Linked DNA regions of Rubripirellula tenax. The protein of the gene in region 1 interacts with the protein of each later gene in a pairwise test. Links are inferred from orthologs where the notes say so. Each region holds a gene or a part of one and is shown on either strand. Other genes may lie near its edges.

Region 1 (3,054 bases):
AACCGATCATTCCGGCCCCGACGACGACCGCCGTGTCGCCAAGTTTGACCGGGGTCACCGCGGCCGCGTGAACGGCCACCGAGACCGCTTCGACCAGGGCGGCATGTTCGAACGGTAACGAATCGGGCAACGTGTAAACGATCCGGCGCGGCACGCTGATCCGTTCGGCAAACGCGCCGTGACGTCGGTAATCCTCACACGACACGCCAAGGACCATTCGGTTGTCGCACAAGTTGCCGCTGCCTTGCCGACAAAAGTGACATTTGCCACACGAGACCATCGAATCGAAGGTGACACGGGTACCCTTTGGCATGTCCGTTACGTTCACACCGCTATCGACAACGATCCCGGCCGCTTCGTGTCCCATCACCAAAGGTGGAATGCGGCGTCCGGTGCTGCCGTCGAATCCGTGGATATCGCTGCCGCAGATGCCGCACGCTTCGACTTGAACCAGCACGTCATCAGCACCCATTTCGGGTTCGTCGACGTCGGTGACTTCCATCTTTTCGTATTCGGTTAACAGCAGAGCTTTCATCGCGATGATTCTATTTTGCGGGGTAGCTGGTTCTTCTAAAACATCGACAGTATCTTCGTAGCGGGCATTTTAGCACAGGTGACATCTCCTTGAATCACGACGACGACGAAACGCTAACAGCGTATCACGAGGCGGGGCACGCCGTCGTCGCCTACGCATTGGGGGCGAACGTCGATTCGATGCAGCTTTGGGGGGAAGCCGACGACTATCTTCCGGAACGCTTCGGCGACTGTCGCGTGAACTGGGGAACGGTGGATCCGAATCTGGATGTCCAACGCCAGCGAGAAATCATGACGTTTCTTGGCGGTCCGGTAGCCGAGATGATCTATCGGGGCGAACCACTGCATCCGGCACTTTACGGTCCTTGGCAGGATGATTGGCATCGCGCGATGCAAACCTGCGGAGCGATCGTTGCCGATCCCGAGCGACGTACTCGGCTGCTCGAAAAGATCATCGTCACCTTACACGATCATCTTGGTCGCCAACCGTATTGGCCCGCCATCGCGGGGCTGGCGGACGAATTGGCGGCTCACGAGCAATTGGATTCGGACCAAGTCAGCGACGTGTTGACGTTCTGGCTGCGATGATCGATTCGGTGTCCGCGTCGATGCCGATCGATGAATCTTTCAAGGCTTGATCCAGACGACGGGTTTCTTGCGTCGCGGATAGAGTTCGACGCACAGTCCGCACTTGGTACCGTCGCAGCCTCGGGCGGTGCAGTGCTCGCGACCGTAGAAGATGATCTGCAAGTGCAGTTCGTTCCACGACGATTCCGGGAACAACTTCTTCAGATCGCGTTCCGTCTCGACCACGTTCTTTCCGCTGGTCAGTCCCCATCGCTGGGCCAAGCGGTGGATATGCGTGTCGACGGGAAACGCAGGAACACCGAACGCCTGGGCCATGACAACACTGGCCGTTTTGTGACCGACACCGGGCAGCGATTCCAGGCCTTCGAACGTGCGCGGTATCTCGCCACCGAAATCGTTGACGATGATCTCGGACAACTTGGCCACATTCTTGGCTTTCTGGTTCGATAACCCGAGCGGCCGAATGATGGACAAAATTTCGGCTTCGCCCAACTGGGTCATCAACGCCGGCGTCGGCCCCCGACGAAACAGTTCTGGGGTGACTTCGTTCACCTTCTTGTCCGTGCACTGCGCGCTCAACAGCACCGCGACCAGTAAGGTGAAGTCATCGTTGTGATCCAAGGGAATGGGCGGGTCCGGATAGAGCTTCGCCAATTGTTGCCGAACCAGATCGGCGCGTTGTTGTTTCTTCAAGCTCAATTCTTCTTTGCGGGCCAAGATCGACTTCGACGTTTCGCGAGCATCGAAATTTCGGTCGCTCGTCAAAAGTCATTTTTAGACGCTATCCTACATTTCAATTTCCCGTTTCGGCACCCAATGGCGAAGAAGGCCTGTCGCTGATGTCCCAATCACTGGTTCACGACCTGTTGATCATCTTGTGCGCCGGATTGGTTGCCGGGCTGGTCTGTCGATGGCTGCGGGCATCCGTGCTGGTCGGCTATTTGGTGGTCGGCGCAATCGTCGGAAAAGGCGTGCTGAATCTGATCTCCGATAGCGAGCATCAGTTGGAACAGTTCGCCGAGGTGGGGGTGTTTTTTCTATTGTTTTCGATCGGACTCGAGTTTTCGATCGATGACTTGAAGCGTCTGGGCACGAAGTTGGTCATCGGCGGCACGGTCCAGATGACGCTGGTCGGATTGCCGGTCGCGTACGTGCTGGCGCAGATGCAGATGAGTTGGCAGACGTCCGTCCTGATCGGGGCGGCGGTCGCTTTCAGTTCAACCGTCTTGGTCTTTCGGGCACTATCGGAATGTGGCCAGTCCGAGCAGTCGCATGGACAACGGGCGATCGGAATCCTGCTGTTCCAAGATGCGGCGTTGGTACCACTGCTTTTGTTGGTACCGTTGCTGATGGGCGGCGACAATGAAGTCAGCTTCACGCAGTATTCGATCCTGGCGATAACATCGATCGTTTTTGTTGTCGTTGTGATCGGGCTCCGCAAGATTTTGGCGAGATGGGTGATTCCCTTGTTTGCGGGCTACCGCAGTCCCGACCTGATCATCCTGTTCACGATCGTGTCGCTCGGTGGCGTCACATTGGCGGCGTTTTCGGTCGGATTGCCGCCTGCGGTCGGATCGTTTGCGGCCGGGCTGATCTTTAACGGCAATCGATGGACCAAGCAAATCGATGCGTTGGTATTGCCGTTTCGTGAGACTTTCGCCGCAGTATTTTTCGTCGGCTTGGGATTGATTTTCGATCCGCGATTGTTCCTGTCCGCGCCGCTTGAAATGATTTTCGGGCTCGTGGGCGTGATCGTGATCAAGACGATTGCGGCCACGATCGCACTGAAGTTGACAGGGCTGTCCTTCAAACGAGCGTTCGGGATGGGGCTTGGATTGGCACACATCGGTGAGTTTGCGTTCGTGTTGGTTCTGCTGGGACTCGAATCCGGTGTTGTCGACGAATTGGCCTACCAGCGCGTCGTTGCGATTG
Region 2 (3,361 bases), on another replicon or contig:
TTTCACCGTGATCTTGGTGACTTTGCCGCCGTGGGAAGCGGGAACGGCAACGGTCGCCTTGTCGGTTTCCATCTCGACGATGTCATCGCCTTCTTTGATGACGTCGCCGACGGAGACGAAAATTTCGAGGACGTCGCCGGATTCGATGCCGTCGCCGAGTTCGGGAAGTTTGACTTCGGTCATGGGAGGAAGATTGGTGTTAGGTATTGGGAATTAGGTTTTAGGGAAGTCGATCGAGCGCCGGTGCGTTAGGCGAAATACGGGTCGACTTTCTCGGAGTCGTAATCCAGATCTTTGATCGCCTGCGCAACGTCTGTCATCTTGAAAGTGCCGGCTTTCGCCAATCGGTAAAGCGTCGCGATCACGATCGATTCGGCGTCGACTTCGAAGTGGCGACGAAGGGCTTCGCGAGTTTCGCTGCGGCCCATGCCATCGGTTCCCAGCACGAAATAGTCGCCCGGGATGAACGGAGTCAACTGCTCGCCGAGTGCTCGCACATAGTCGCTTGCCGAGATGAACGGCCCTTCAACGCCATCGAGCGTTTCCTCCAAGTAACTTCGTCGCGGCGTTTCGGTCGGATGCAAACGATTCCATCGTTCGCACGCACCAGCTTCACGTCGCAGTTGCGTGTAACTGGTCACACTCCACACATCGCTGGCGACGTTGTATTTTTCGGCCAGAATCTCCTGAGCTTTCAAGGCCGAATTCAGAATCGCACCACTGCCGAACAGTTGCACGCGAGCCTTGGCGCCGTCGACATCCTGGCTCCTATACTTGTAGATGCCCTTGATGATGCCTTCTTCGCATCCGGCCGGCATTTCCGGGTGCAAGTATTCGTCGTTTTCGGCGGTGATGTAATAAATGCACTGTTCGCCGTCGGCATACATGCGTTGCAAACCCTCTTGCACGATGACAACGACTTCATACGCGAATGCCGGATCGTAAGCACGAACCGTCGGGAACGCGATCGCGTTCAGCAAACTGTGTCCGTCTTGGTGCTGCAGCCCTTCGCCGTTGAGCGTCGTGCGGCCGGCCGTCCCGCCGACCAAGAAGCCCTTCGCACGCATGTCGGCGGCAGCCCAAATCGAGTCGCCGATCCGCTGGAAACCGAACATGCTGTAATAGATATAGAACGGAATCATGTTGACGCCGTGGCAACTGTACGCCGTTCCGGCGGCGTTGAAGCTGCTGATCGAACCGCACTCGGTGATGCCTTCTTCCAGAATCTGGCCGTCCTGGGCTTCCTTGTAGTAAGAAACGATTCCCGAGTCGGCGGGCTCGTAAAGCTGACCCGCGTGGGCGTAAATCCCAAACTGGCGGAACATGCCTTCCATACCAAACGTTCGCGATTCGTCGGGCACGATTGGCACAACGTTTTTGCCGATCTTCTTGTCACGGCACATCGCGATCAACGTTTGCACGCATGCGAACGTGGTCGAGATGCTCTTATTCTCCATCTTGCTGATGACTTTGCGGAAATCCTCAAGCGAAGGAACTTCCATGGTCGGATGGTCCGTCGGACGGCTGGGGACCGATCCCCCGAGCGTCTTGCGGCGTTCTTTCAAATACTTGATTTCGGTGCTGGATTCCGAAGGCTTGTAGAACGGTGCGCTGCCGACTTCAGCGTCGCTGATCGGAATACCGAAACGAGTCCGGAACTCCAACAGCTCGGCTTCGTTCATTTTCTTTTGGTTGTGAGCGACATTGCGGCCTTCGCCGGCTTCGCCCAAACCGTATCCCTTGATCGTCTTGGCAAGAATCACGGTCGGCTTGCCGTTGTTCAAATCCATTGCCCGCTTATACGCCGCGTAAACCTTCTCGGGATCGTGACCGCCACGACGGATCTTTTCGATCTTTTCGTCCGACAGGTGCTTCACCAGTTCCAGCAATTCGGGGTACTTGCCAAAGAAGTGTTCGCGGACGTAGCTGCCCGGCATCGACGTGTACTTTTGGTATTGGCCGTCGACCACTTCGTTCATCCGTTTCGCCAACAAGCCTGTCTTGTCGCGAGCAAGCAGGTCGTCCCATTCGCTACCCCAGATGACCTTGATCACGTTCCAGCCAGCACCGTGGAAGATCGATTCCAATTCTTGAATGATCTTGCCGTTGCCGCGGACCGGCCCGTCGAGTCGTTGCAGGTTGCAATTGACGACAAAAATCAAGTTGTCGAGTTTCTCTCGCGATGCCAATCCGATCGCACCAAGCGTTTCGGGTTCGTCACATTCGCCGTCGCCCAAGAACGCCCAGACCTTTTGGCCCTTGGTGTCCTTCAATCCGCGATCGTTCATGTATTCGTTGAACCGCGCTTGGTAGATCGCCATGATCGGGCCCAAGCCCATCGACACGGTCGGGTATTCCCAAAAATCGGGCATCAACCAAGGGTGCGGATAACTGCTAAGCCCGCCACCTTCGGCCAGTTCGCGACGAAAGTTTTCCAGCTTGTGTTCCGGCAGTCGACCTTCGACATAGGCACGCGAATACATGCCCGGCGACGCGTGACCTTGGAAATAGATCGAGTCGCCCGAGTAGCCGTCTTCGCCGCGGCCTTTGAAGAAGTGGTTGAACGCGACTTCGTAAAGTGTTGCGCTCGATGCGAACGTGCTGATGTGACCGCCGACACCACCGCCGCGTTTGTTGGCTCGCACGACCATCGCCATCGCGTTCCAGCGGATGATCGACTTGATGCGACGCTCAATTTCGCGGTTTCCCGGGTACGCGGGTTGCTCGTGCGGCGCGATCGTGTTGACGTAGGGCGTCGAGGTGTCGGACGAAAGCGGCACGCCCTCTTCGGCGGCGCGGTCGCGGAGTTGGTCGATCAGAAACTTGACGCGTTCAGGGCCCTTGCTTTGCAGGACATAGTCGAGCGAGGAGAGCCATTCCTGGGTTTCTGCTGCATCGATATCGACGTCAGCATTTCGTTGCAGTTCGCCTAGATTTTGAGCGACTTCGGCTTTTGCGACAGTTTCAGATTCAGACATCGTTGGTGTGATTCCCTCGTATCGGGCAAGCTCGCTCGCCCCGAATTGGCTTGGCTATGGTGTCGACCTTATTCTCACCGAAACCGCACGAAGCGGAAACCTCGGCAACGGCCTGGGCGCGGCAAATCGGGCCAGATTGCCACCGAAATGAACTCACCGCGACCATTTCAAGCGTGCAGATTAGTCACAGGTGCGAGAAGACAGCAAGGGTAAGCGTCAAAACGACCCGATCGGCCGTAACCTACTATGTCACGCTCCTTTAGAGATCGCGACACCAAAGCTAGATTAGGGGCTGACTTCCTTCCCCTGTCGCAGGTTTTGCCCGTGTCTAGCCATTTCGATTCGACGACTGCCGTCATCACCGGTGCCTCCAGCGGTATCGG

Evidence for each region. Proteins that work in one complex are often made in the same cells at the same time.
Region 2: the proteins of nth (region 1) and aceE interact in binary tests that used the Escherichia coli proteins (3 or more experiments, as listed by UniProt). The link is inferred for Rubripirellula tenax from one-to-one orthologs.

Annotation. Positions count from the first base shown.
Region 1 is NZ_SJPW01000003.1:588,416-591,469, reverse strand. The notes cover bases 1-2,980. They hold nth (endonuclease III), read right to left. Parts: upstream 1,840-2,980; coding sequence 1,162-1,839; downstream 1-1,161. Other genes in these bases: Poly51_RS12995 (cation:proton antiporter), read left to right, coding at 1,962-2,980; Poly51_RS13005 (cell division protein FtsH), read left to right, coding at 625-1,122; Poly51_RS13010 (galactitol-1-phosphate 5-dehydrogenase), read right to left, coding at 1-535. Also shown: more of Poly51_RS12995, read left to right, coding at 2,981-3,054. UniProt on the Escherichia coli protein: DNA repair enzyme that has both DNA N-glycosylase activity and AP-lyase activity. The DNA N-glycosylase activity releases various damaged pyrimidines from DNA by cleaving the N-glycosidic bond, leaving an AP (apurinic/apyrimidinic) site.
Region 2 is NZ_SJPW01000004.1:442,966-446,326, forward strand. What follows is about bases 49-3,335. They hold aceE (pyruvate dehydrogenase (acetyl-transferring), homodimeric type), read right to left. Parts: upstream 2,979-3,335; coding sequence 249-2,978; downstream 49-248. Other genes in these bases: Poly51_RS16185 (2-oxo acid dehydrogenase subunit E2), read right to left, coding at 49-183; Poly51_RS16195 (SDR family NAD(P)-dependent oxidoreductase), read left to right, coding at 3,303-3,335. In the rest of the region: more of Poly51_RS16185, read right to left, coding at 1-48; more of Poly51_RS16195, read left to right, coding at 3,336-3,361. UniProt on the Escherichia coli protein: Component of the pyruvate dehydrogenase (PDH) complex, that catalyzes the overall conversion of pyruvate to acetyl-CoA and CO(2).